DNA from 4 places in the Paenibacillus sp. sgz302148 genome. Region 4 is predicted to be linked to each of the others. Evidence: predicted binding sites of a transcription regulator. Region 4 holds the regulator's gene; each other region holds the start of a gene.

Region 1 (3,123 bases), on a different contig from region 4:
CATATCCTATACTTGTGCTCGGAAAAAAGTCTGAGGAAATAGGAAACGCAGGTGATAGGAAAAATTACCTCAATGCTGCAAAATGGAAGTAACCAAACGGACAAATCGTTTCGTTATGAGAGAAATTTTGGACAGCCAGGGGTGTGGGACATTGATCGCAGATCAAAAGACAAATGAAATCAATGGGGCGTGCATGCGGATGGCGCGTGAATTTCATCTCACAACAAGAGAATTGGAATTGATCATGCATCTTACGATGTATGGTTCCAGCAACAAAGAGCTGGCCAACGCATTAGTCGTGACGGAAAAAACGGTGAAAACGCACATGTCCAACATTCAGCGGAAAACGAACACAACTTCGACAAGAGAGCTGTTGTCTCTTGTGATCAAGTCGGCATTGCACGCGTAACGAAGCTTGTAGGATCGGTCATGAATCGGGGGCACAATACGAACGGATGAAAAACTTTCCTTCAGCAGAAGAAGGAAAGTTTTTTCGCATTTCTAACGCGCATGAAGTTATGCGGCAAGGGGTTTAAAGGCTTAATTGAAAATTATTGTAAAGACGTAAACGATCAAGCCTAGTGCTCCAGAATCATCGTTTTATTTCGTTTCGGCGCATTCCAGGCAAATCGATCCGTAAGCTCCACCTGCAGCACCTCCTCGATGTCCTCCATACGGATCATCAAACGGCAGACATCGGTAAGATCCAGCCCGGTTTCTTCGTAACGACGCTTCATCGAGCTTATATCGATTCCGATCGTATGCGGCAGGTCGCGGCACACCGTCAAATCCTCCAGCAGCACGGAAGCATGCAGCGATCCATCCATATAATCGTCCCTGCACATCGGGCGGAAAGGCGCCGTCAGCGGAAGCCGGAGCATGCGACGATTCCAATCGAGCTCCCCTCTTCGGCAGAACAGCACCAGCGTTTCCGCCTTCATCCTATCTTCATAAAAATCGTACAGCACCGTCAAATTAGCCACGCTTGCGGCTCCCCCTCGCTTGAAGCTGATGATACAGCTTCTCCATAATCGATTTTGTTTCCTCGCTCCAATTGGCTGGGTCAAATTTCCTACGCTTGTTGCGGGCGACCTTGGCCGTCTCTTCCGATACGATGCACTGCAAAACGCGCCGCTGAATCCCTTCAAGCCTTCGCCGGGCCAAGTCCGGCGTTACTTTGAACTCCTGCGTCAGCAAATCGATGATTTCGCTCTGCTGCCGGGGCAGTTCCAGCTTGCGGAGCATGGAATACGGGATGGCCGCGTACAGCTGAAAGTTATTTGCCTCCAGCTCCTGCATTTGCGTGTAGGCCGCCGGCATTTGCATCTGGTTGCCCGCATGGCGAAGCACGTGGCACAGTTCGTGCAGGAAATCCTCCCACTGTCTCTCGGGGCTTTGCCTGCTGTCGATGTTCATGCTGAACATGCCGTTGCGTTCAATGACCTGGCTTCCGATTTCGAGATAATACACCCAAATGTTCAGCCTTGCCGCAAGCTCGGTGATGGTCAATTGATTCGGCTCCTTGATGCCGATGTTCCGGTACAACCGCTCGATCCATTCTTCCAACGGCGTCAAAGGATAATTTTGCATGACAACACCCCTACGATTACGAATATATGTTTGGTTACTCGCGAAAAAGAAAAGCCCTACATAAAGGGCGTACATATTGAGTCCGTTCTATGATATGCTGCATTGGCCGAATATCCGAGCCTTGGATCCAGCGTGCCTTGCCCGGCTTTCGTGCGGATAAAGCATTATTGTGGGTCTTCCGGCTTGCGGCCGGACTCCTGAAGCTTCAGAAACTCCCAGAACTGCCGCAGTTCGCGGCGCCTTTGCTCAGGTGCTTCCTTATACTCCTTGAAAAAAACGTTCATCTCCGGATCGTCCCACTCGTGGCCGCTTTCGTCTTCAGCCTTATTGTTCTCCGGACTCTCGGCGGCTTCTTTTTCGCTCGTGCTCAACTGAGCGGCCAACACGTGAACGGGCCGGGGCTCGTCCGTCTTGCCGAGCAAATAGTCGATCGAAACCTGGAACAAATCCGCCATTCGATGCAATGTTTCTTCTCGGGGAATGCGGTTCTTCTCTTCCGACTCATAACCTGCGATCGTCGACCGCGATACGCCAAGCGCTTCGGCTGCTTGGTCTTGTGTCCAATGTTTACTGTCTTCTCTAAGCTGCTTGAAGCGTTGCGCGAATGCAGTCACTTGATCACCACCGGAATGTGCTGTTCCTATTTTACATCAAGTATTGGAAAAAAGAAATAACAAAACAGAACTTATGTTCCTTAAAAAAAATTCGAAAAATAGGAACAAACGTTCTTGACATTCCATTTGTTAGAGGGTATATTGTTAGCACAAAATGTTCCTAAACGGAACAATCGTGCAACTTTTGATAACTTTAAACCATCGAATTATTTCTAATACCGTTTATTTATAGTCCGAATGTTCCTTTTAGGAACAAAAATCATGAATGGAGGGATTACATGTTCGATTTATGGATTCAATATCAGCAATCGAAAAAAACGTTGGACGAGCTTCTCCCGAACGTGGCGGAAGCGGGCGAACGGCAAATCGTTGCCGGCATGGTCCGCGAAGTCGAATGGGTCATGCAGTGGATTTCGACCGGACGGCAGCCGGGCAACCGGCGCGGTGTCGAGCGAAGATCCAGCGTGCAGCGGGAGCTGCTGACAGACCCGATTATTTTGCAGGCGGTAATGGAATCGCCCTCGTATTCGGGACAACGGGACGTAGTGCTATCCAAGCAGCAGTTGGACAAGCTGGAAGCGGCGTTATCGCTGCTGAGCGCGAGGGAACGAGAGTGCTTCGAGCTCGCCCATGGCCGAGGATTTACGCTTTCGCAAATCGCGGAGCTGCTCTCGGTTAGCAAGGGGACGGTCAGTATTTATGTTCGTAGGGCGAACAAGAAGCTTGCCGTACTCCGAACGGAAAACGCATCGCAGCGCTGATTTCCGGCCTTGTCTTCCGATTGCCACCTATAGATGATAGGAACATATGTTCCTGTAATGAGGAGGCGATATCAAAATGAAGGCAAGCTTACGCTGCGTCGACCGCACCTCCCGCGTATTTGGAGAGTCTGTTCGATCGTCGATCGGATTGCCGGAAG
Region 2 (3,123 bases), on a different contig from region 4:
GCTCGAATAACCCCATGCTCCTCGCTCTTTCCGTGTTTTCCATAGAGAGGTAATAGAGTCTGTGCTATACTGGTGTTAAAAAAAGCAAGAGGTCGAATCATGAAGAAAAATACCTATCTGGCGATTGGCATTTTGCTCGGAATCGCTTTGGGCGTTTCTTTCAGCATGCTTGCGGATCTTATGTCAGAGAAAGACAATAAAGTAGACGTAATCATCAATGGCAGCAAGCTTGGCGCGGCGATCGTCGTTGACGGCAAAAGCTTCGTGCCGGTAAGGGAAATCGCCGAGGCCGCAGGCTATAGCATCAATTTGCAGGACGAGAAGATCGTGCTGACCAAGAAGCCGTCCGTGCAGATGTATATGGAAGGCATCCACCTAGCCGAAAAACGGCTAAGAGAGCTGGAAAAATCCCAGGAAGCGGTCAGGAAAGCATTGGAGGATATAAGCAGGGGAAGTTCGAAATATACCGCCGAAGAAATCAAACGTTTCCAATCGAGGCTCGAAACGTTGCAATACGATCAGGCTCGGTTGGAACAATATAAGATCGTGGCCCAGCAAAAATTGCGGGAATTGACCGATAAAGCAGGACACCAAGAATAACGGGTAAGCACCGTCCTAAGTAGCGCAACGTTAACCAAGAAATCTAACCAAGTATAGAGTAAAAAAAGGCATCTCGAAGTTCAAAGAACTCGCGAGATGCCTTTTTTGTATTACATCATGCCGCCCATACACTTGCATTTCTTAGCAAGTTTCCCACGAAAACTCCCATTTTCCCGCAAGCCTTTATATTCTAAGGCTCGCGGGCTTTTTCTTTTTACGTTCTTTCCATATTATTAGTGTGTTTCCCATGAAGAAATGTTGTTCCTAAGGGACAAACGAGGGACATTGCCTTTTAGCATCCATGCCACAGAACCTCATGTTCCTGTACTCAAATTCCCGACTAATCCATGCTTTTTCCTTTCCTCTAATACAGAACTAACCGAATCGTATATATCGTCCATTTCCTCGGGTGTATGCTCGGTTTTACAACAATAGCAGATGCGTATCGACCCACGATTTATATCAATACCTAATAAACGTTCCACGTTAACCTCAAAGAAATCAGCGATCAATTTAAGATGCTCATCAGATGGTGTTACATTGCCATCCTCATACAGATCGTTCGATTCCGGTTCCGTCTGTGACATGTTGAACAGTTTTCCTATGATTTGTTCTTATCTTGCTAATTCTATATCCGATTAAATTGTCCATGTCCTCACCTGTCTTCTGATTAAAAAACCGCCGAAAAATATCTGCCCAGGCGCACACTCATTTCTGCTTTGATCGTATCGCGCGTTATCCCTAAACGTCCCTCGTAACCATGATAAACATAACGGTACCACATCGTCCCGTCGATCTGCTCATCCTCCCAGTATTTGAGGTTGTTCGACCGGAGCGCTTTTCGTGCTTGTGCCAAATCAGAGTTAACCAGATCAATTAGAACATCAGTCGCCAGAACAAATAATTCCTGCATAGGATGGTCTGCTTTGGTTATGTTATTTCGGCCATTAGAAACAATGGTGAGTATCGCCTGCAGCAGAATGGATTCATGGATTAGCTGTAGCTCTTCCTTACCTGGCGCTAGGCGTACTTCTGTCTTTGGCCGCATCTGATCAATCAGAACTTCCCTGTGCTCCGGCAGCATCATCCTGCTGGACTCCCAGCGCCCGTTGTCAGCAAGCTTCTTGCTTATTTTGTCCGCCTTCAAAATAGGAACATTTATTCGCATTATATACGATCAATATGAAATAATGCGAGATGGAGATAACCCGACTTTCATAAAATTTTCTTTGCTGCCCTGTATAATTCTGTAATATAATGTCGTTATATCAAATTAGAAAGCGAGGTTTTGAGATGAAAAAGAAATTTGCAATCATTACTGCAGCAGTATTAAGCGGAGCAATGCTGTTCAGCGCTGGAGTTTTCGCGGCGCGGAATTATACGGTGAAAGTAAACGATAAGATAGTCAACGTCGATGTAAAAGAGATTAATGGATCTACATACGTACCTCTGCGAGCAGTAAGCCAGATGTTAGGGGCGAAAGTCGACTTCGACCCAGCTACATCGACGATCAAGATCAACATGCCTACGTCGACAACAACACAACCAACGACGCCGGCGTCATCTGATTCAGTGAACCGGAAAAACCCTGCAGCTCTCGGAACGGAATTATCCTTTACTGTTAAGAATACACTAGACTCATACAAGGGAAAAATATCCATTGAAGAAGTGATTCGTGGCGAGGAAGCATGGAGGCAAGTACAAGATGCAAACATGTTTAACGACGCACCAGATGAAGGCTTTGAATATATGCTCGCAAAAATCAATATCGCAATTACAGATAATGATAACGATGACAAAGTGGCTGACATCTCGCAAGCTGATTTCACCCTTGTGTCCTCGTCAGGGAAAGACTATAACCGCAAAAGTGTTGTAGCACCAGAGCCGAGTATAGACGCATCACTTTATAAGGGCGCGTCTAATACTGGATGGGCTGTCTTCCAGGTTAAAAAGGACGACGCTAACCCGGTGATTACTTTCGGCAGAAAGTATGACGGCACTGGCGGCGTTTGGTTTAAAACAAAATAATGTAGCCGAAAGAGCAGCGAAGCATTATGCCTCCTGCTCTTTTTTATGTTCCAGTATATCCCCTATCCCAACTTCCAGAAAAACGCAAAGCCGGTCCAGCGTCTCCAAATCAACACGCTTAAGGGAATACCAAAAGTTGGCTACTTTCCGACAAAAACATTGTAAATGCGATGAAGGGAAACGTTGTACATGTGGAGCGTCATGGAGTTTTCGGGCCTATACTGAAATTGACCCGCAAACAGGCCGACGCAAGCAAGTAGAGAAAGGCGGATTTAAAACCAAGAAAGAGGCTGAACTGGCAGCAGCTCAGCTGGAGCTGGATGTACACCATGGAACTTTTGTGGAAGAGAAAGATTTCGCACAAGAATGGTATACCCTATACATGGGTACTGGGCACCGGTAGGGTACGGCAACACGAGTTAAGCAGATTACGCCCATTTTTCGGCAAGATATCAATTAAAGACATAACCAGGGGAAGCAGAAGTAATCACTTGA
Region 3 (3,123 bases), on a different contig from region 4:
TTGTTTCCAAGAGCATATATTTTGCTACCATGGATTTGAGGTGATTCATTTGTTTATAGCTCCGATGCTTCTTACAACAGCAAAATCCGCATTTTCCCATGCTGATTATATATTTGAGCCCAAGATTGACGGCCACCGGCTGATCTTGTCGCGCCAAAACGGACGGACCCGCCTTTATACGCGGCATCAGGTGGAGTGTACGCGACAATACCCGGAGCTGCTTCATATTGCAATCGACGATATCGTATTGGATGGAGAGGTCGCTTGCGTTGATCCTCAGACCGGCGCGATCGAATTTGAATCCGTAATGGAACGGTTCTCTGCCCATAAGGACGAAAAAATCAATTCGCTAGCCGCGTCGCTGCCGGCGAACTATATCGTATTTGATATCCTGCGCTTAAACGGCCAAGACTTGCGCGGATTACCGCTAATAAAACGTAAAGAAATTCTAGCTCATCTCAATTTCGGAAACGAACGCGTATCGAAAATACTGTATATCGAGAGGGAAGGCGAGCGGCTTTTTGAGGAGATCAAATCGCGACAGCTTGAAGGAATCGTTGCAAAGAGGAAGGAAAGCACATACGTAAGCCGCCGATCGGCAGCATGGCAAAAAGTAATCAACTGGCAGTATGCCGAAGTAGTCATCGCCGGCTGGCGCAAAAGCGAATTCGGGTGGCTCGTTGCAGTTGATGACGGCGGCCAGTTGCGGCCGGCGGGGATTATTGAGCTTGGCGTCACTACGGCGCAGAAAAAAGCGTTCTTCAACGTCAGCCAATCAATAATTACCGGGGAGAATACAGATTATGTATTTGTGGAGCCACGGCTACGGTCAAAAGTTAAAATGCGGAATTGGACGCGAGCTGGATTATTGCGCAGCCCGGCATTTGTTCAATTTATATAGGGCTGTAGCAGATTAATAAAAATTCATAATTCAAATATCCGCACTCGAACCCCCTAACTTTTCCTGTTATAATATGTTTAATTATGCAAAGGAGGGGAAAAACGATTTGAATAAGACAAGACTTCTGCTATGGAGCTTCATCTTACCGCTTTCTTCAATTTGGTGGGGGACTTTTCATCAAGATGGGTATCAAGTATTTAAATTGGGTTTTCCTTTGAACTTTATTACGTACCATGGTTTGGAAGCCCCTACCAACAATATTTTCATTTTTGAACGCTTTTTCACTACAACTTCATTTAGAGCAGATATCTTTATAATCAGTGTATTAATCACCTACTATTCACTCTCTTTATTAATCAAATTCATTAATCGGGTCAAGTCACGCTCCGCTTGATTTTCAACAAAACTTTATATCGTCCCCAACTCGTCTCCAACCTACTCATATCTCCTTAATTCAACTTTGGCAAGGTCAGAACAAAAAATAAAAAAACCCTTGATTCCTCAAGGGTTATCGCATTTGTATTATGGTGATCTGAACAGGGTTCGAACCTGTGACCCCCACCCTGTCAAGATGGTGCTCTCCCAGCTGAGCTATCAGATCGTAATTAGCAGCGACAAGATATATAATACCAAGGAGCAGCCCATATGTCAACACAATATTTAATTTTATTTGAGATTACTCCCCTAAGCTGCTCTCCAACGCTGTCACACCGAAATAATGACCAAGCTTCCTTACGACTTCACCGCGGACTTGATTCCATGGCAAATGCACATGACGGCGATCGCCGCGGCATACAAACGTAATCTCGAGACCCTTCTCCGCTCGGCGTTCTTCATAAATGATCACCCCTTGCAGCCGGATCGACTTCCGCATAGCGGCAATGTCTTTCATAATCATCTCTTGCGCTTGCCTGAACGTGCTGGCGGAGACGGGAAGCATCCTGAGCTGAAGTATGTTCATGACTTTCAAATCGCGTTCCAATAAATCAAGAATAAGGGGGTACAGCATGTATGTTGTGACTAGCATAAGCTCTTCATCCGTATGTAATATCGCCTGGTTCATTTCCGCATCTCTCCTCCAACAAAGAACATTTGTTCCCGTATCTACTTCTATTCTACCGAACATACATTCCATTGTCAAGCTCTTCCAACGAAAAAAAGTCCCGTTCCCCGAAGGAAACGAGACTTCCGAAATGTTAACCGAGCTTAAGCTGCTCAACACCAAACTATTCGTGCATACCACACTCGATTACGACCGAGTCATCTTCCCGAGCAATCCTTACCGCGATTCCTGCGCTAAATCCAACCAACGGAACTCACCCTGCGTCAGCTCCACATCCAATGCTATTGCGCTGGAGCGCAGCTCGCTCACCTTGTAGGGTCCGACGAGCGCACAAGTCGGGAACGGCTGATGCAGCACGTAAGCAAGTGCAATCTGGTTGGCGTCAACTCCCTTCTCCTTTGCCAAAATCTCGGCCCGGCGCAATCTTTCCCAGTTGGCATCGCTGTAGTAGACTCTCACCGCTTCGGCGTCGTCCAGCTTATCCGGAGCGAACCGCCCGGTGAAAAATCCTCCCGCCTGCGACGACCAGGACAGCAGAGGCATCTGCGAACGTTCATGCCATGCGGCATAATCCGAATCCACGGAAACGCAGCCCGGCCAACGCGGTTCATTCGGCTTCGCTAAGCTGAGGTTCGGGCTGTTGCACACAAACCCGGTCAAGCCATGCGCGGCGGCGTATTCATTCGCCTCTTGGATTCGCTGATACGTCCAGTTCGAGACGCCGAGTGCTAGACAGCGGCCGGCTTCCAGCTCTTCATTAAGCGCTTCCAGTATGTATCCGACCGGCGTATTGACATCATCACGATGCAGCATATAGATATCGACATAATCGCTGCGCAGCCGCTCGAGCGATTCCGTCAAATCATCGGCGATCGCCTGCTTCGTCATCCGCGGCCCGAGATGATCATGATGCGCACCTTTGCCGATGATGACCATATCGCCCCGATTGCTCCGCGATTCCATCCACAAACCAACGGCTTTGGCACTTTCAGCACCGTAAACATGGGCTGAATCGATCGTATTACCGCCAAGGGACACATAAGCGTCCAGCATCTCGTTCGTAAATTCCATACTCGCGTTATGAAACATCGTCGAACCGAGAATGAGCTGCGTGCAGCCTTGCCGAACGCCAGCGACATTTATTTTTTTCATGAGATTA
Region 4 (3,123 bases):
CATGAAGATATACAGAATAACGACAAGAAATACCGTCCGCAGCAAAAAGTCAGTCACATACGCCAAATGATTGCGCACGGTAATTCGCCCGATCGCGGCAAACTTGACAACGGTTGATGCAATTGCGTTCATCCGGCTCCCCCCCTATACGGCCGAGCTTGCGGTTTGACCGCCCCGGGCATAAATATGGCCGATAATATCTTCCATCGGCGGGTCTTCGACCGTAACGTCCTCGATGCCGTACCGATCGATCACGAGCGACAGCACCGATTCGATGCTGGCAAGCGACGTGTCGACGGACAGCTTCAAGCCGTTGCCCTTGCTCTTCAGCACCTCGGCGCCCTCCAACACAAAAGTTTCCGCAGGCCGCTTCAGCTTCAAATGGACGGTTTTGTGCGTGAGGAAATCTTTTTTCAGACTGTTCACCTTGTCGTCGAAAATGAGCATACCGTGGTTGATGACAACCGCGCGCCTGCACAGCTGCTCCATGTCGCCGGGATCATGCGAGGTGAGGAAAATCGTCGTCCCTTCCTCGCGGTTCATTTCGCGGATCAGCTCGCGGATGCGCTGCTTCACGATAACGTCGAGCCCGATCGTCGGCTCGTCGAGAAAAATAATTTCCGGCCGATGCAGCAGCGCCGCGGCGATCTCGCATCGCATCCGCTCGCCCAGCGACAGCTTGCGGACCGGGGTGTGCAAATACGGCTCCAGCGCGAACCTCCGGACCAAATCGTCGCGACGGTGGATGAACTCGCTCCTCTTCAGCTCGTAAATGCGGCTCATCAGCTCGAACGTGTCGCTCGGCGGAAGGTGGTACCATAGCTGGGACTTCTGCCCGAACACCGTCCCGATCTTGTAAGCGAGCTTGTTCCGGTCTCGCCAAGGGCATAAGCCTAGAACATCGGCCGTACCGGAGGTCGGGTGCAAAATGCCGGCCAGCATTTTGATCGTTGTTGATTTGCCCGCTCCGTTCGGCCCGAGGAATGCCACCGTCTCCCCTTGCTCGATCGACAGGTCGATCGAATGCACCGCGATTTTCTCGGTATACTCCGGCTTCACGACCGATTTCAGGCTGGCGAGAAAGCCTTCCCTTTTCTTTTTCACTGCAAAAGCTTTGGTTAATCCTTCAATGCGTATTGCTCCCACGTTCGCTCCCCCAATCCTGTTATCTTCTGCCCTTTTTGCCCCCTGCTTCTTTATCCAATTAAAGCAAAAAAGACCTGCGGCCGTTTCGCCTAAATGGCGGAACTTGCCGAAGGTCTTTTATCCCCACGGTGTAGCACAGTACTTTCCGTGCCGGCTTCGCTTGGTTCGACCGGACAAACCGTCGGATCCCTAGAAGCCCTTCCAATGATTGTTATATACTACCATGCGGATTTCGGATTTGGCAACCGGATTTTCATGATTTTTTCTAAATCGTGTCATTTTTGCGGGGTGCGAACAAATTTTTGCATTTTTTTCGAACTTATGTTTGTGCGAACTCCGGTTCCGTGTTATAATTTCCATAATAAAGCTGCAATGTGGAGGAATTCATATGTCGAAACTATCCAACCGACAACAGGCGATCTTACAATTTATAAAAAACGAAGTCCGGGATAAAGGCTATCCTCCATCCGTTCGCGAAATCGGAGAAGCGGTTGGACTGGCCTCCAGCTCGACCGTGCACGGTCATCTGGACCGTTTGGAGAAGAAAGGGCTCATTCGCCGCGACCCGACGAAACCTCGCGCGATCGAGATTCTCGGCGGTGACGAATCGCTCAGCATGTTCGCCCATTCCATCGCCAAGGTGCCGATTGTCGGTAAAGTTACGGCAGGCGAACCGATTACGGCGACGGAGAACATCGAAGATTATTTCCCTTTGCCAAGCCATCTGGTGAACGACCAGCCTGTATTTATGCTCACGGTATCCGGGGACAGCATGATTGAGGCGGGCATTCATAACGGAGACTTTGTTGTCGTCCGCCAGCAGCAAACGGCCAATAACGGAGATATCGTCGTGGCGATGACGGAAGAGAACGAAGCAACCGTCAAGACGTTCTACAAAGAGAAGGATCATATCCGTCTTCAACCGGAAAACCCTGCCCTGAAGCCGCTGCTGCTGAAGCACGTCACCATTCTTGGCAAAGTCATCGGGCTGTTCCGCAATTTCCGCTAATCCGAGCAACGTACAGACACCCTCTATGCAGATAGGCATGATGCCGCTTTTGCACAGAGGGTGTTTTCATGTGAGAATTACGTTTTCGGCCTTTCGACGACAAGCGCGTCCAGGATCGCGATCTTGCCGGATGTTTGATGAACGACCTTGATCGTATGGGATCCCTTCCCAAGACCGCTTGCGCGGAATACATGCTGCTGCGCCAGCCTGATCGACGATGCGCAGTCAACGGTTGCATGCAATACGCCATCGATATAGACGTCGATATTCCCCATGTCGATATACTTCTCCGTAACGATTTCGATTCCGGTTCCTTCGAACGTGTACTCGTAGTAGTCCCCTTGGTCGATCAAATAGTGAACGTCGTTCTCGTAATCGCCGAAGGGCCGGTTCGAGTCGATGCCATAATTGCCGAAATACGCAATGGCCGGATCCGTGTCATTGATTATCGTCAGCTCGACGCTCGGATCCGATATAGTCAACGTATAGCTGCCCGATTGCCCTTCGTAGTCGACAGTCAACACGATCGTCCCCCATTTCAATGCCGTCACGAGTCCGTTCGCATCAACCGCCGCCACCGTCGGATCCGAGCTTCGGTACACGGCGCCCGACGTTATCGGCTTGCGGCTTCCGTCCATAGCAATCGCTGCCGCCTGTAACTGCGTCGTCTCGCCTGCATTCAGCTCAGCAGCCCCTTGTAGCTCAATCGCTTTCAAAACCGGTGTCCCGGCAGTTAAAGCGAACCGGTCCAGCAGCATGCCGGTTCCCGCCGGCCGGCTTTCGTATACGATCCGGAAGTGATGGATGCCTTCCGTTATTTTGATCCACTTGGTCACCGTCGTGAACGAACCATCTCCCCCCGTATCCGGCACTTCCACCAGACTCAGGTCGCCGTCCACTTCGAACCGAAACGTTTGTGCTTCATCCGAGGCAACCCGGAATTCAAACTTGTAAAAGCCCGTATGAGG

The links. The regulator LexA, encoded in region 4, represses DNA repair genes until DNA is damaged. The targets are predictions, from matches to a motif close to CGAACATATGTTCG.
Region 1: AC0LWM_RS19275 (ImmA/IrrE family metallo-endopeptidase) is a predicted target of LexA. The motif match lies at 1,610-1,623, and genes of this name have one in related genera.
Region 2: AC0LWM_RS28350 (YhjD family protein) is a predicted target of LexA. The motif match lies at 1,752-1,765, and genes of this name have one in related genera.
Region 3: AC0LWM_RS08455 (YhjD family protein) is a predicted target of LexA. The motif match lies at 2,021-2,034, and genes of this name have one in related genera.

Annotation. Positions count from the first base shown of each region.
Region 1 covers NZ_JBVYOJ010000012.1:225,492-228,614, reverse strand. The annotation lists gene AC0LWM_RS19285 (response regulator transcription factor) at 152-409, shown strand; gene AC0LWM_RS19280 (hypothetical protein) at 579-983, opposite strand; gene AC0LWM_RS19275 (ImmA/IrrE family metallo-endopeptidase) at 976-1,590, opposite strand; gene AC0LWM_RS19270 (helix-turn-helix domain-containing protein) at 1,755-2,204, opposite strand; gene AC0LWM_RS19265 (sigma-70 family RNA polymerase sigma factor) at 2,483-2,965, shown strand.
Region 2 covers NZ_JBVYOJ010000026.1:11,926-15,048, reverse strand. The annotation lists gene AC0LWM_RS28360 (stalk domain-containing protein) at 100-600, shown strand; gene AC0LWM_RS28355 (hypothetical protein) at 915-1,187, opposite strand; gene AC0LWM_RS28350 (YhjD family protein) at 1,271-1,687, opposite strand; gene AC0LWM_RS28345 (stalk domain-containing protein) at 1,894-2,628, shown strand; gene AC0LWM_RS28340 (Arm DNA-binding domain-containing protein) at 2,591-3,031, shown strand.
Region 3 covers NZ_JBVYOJ010000004.1:281,060-284,182, forward strand. The annotation lists gene AC0LWM_RS08445 (ATP-dependent DNA ligase) at 50-901, shown strand; tRNA gene AC0LWM_RS08450 (tRNA-Val) at 1,427-1,502, opposite strand; gene AC0LWM_RS08455 (YhjD family protein) at 1,578-1,964, opposite strand; gene AC0LWM_RS08460 (aldo/keto reductase) at 2,181-3,116, opposite strand.
Region 4 covers NZ_JBVYOJ010000020.1:8,036-11,158, forward strand. The annotation lists gene AC0LWM_RS25245 (ABC transporter permease) at 1-132, opposite strand, end outside; gene AC0LWM_RS25250 (ABC transporter ATP-binding protein) at 145-1,146, opposite strand; gene lexA (transcriptional repressor LexA) at 1,535-2,155, shown strand; gene AC0LWM_RS25260 (carbohydrate-binding protein) at 2,233-3,123, opposite strand, start outside.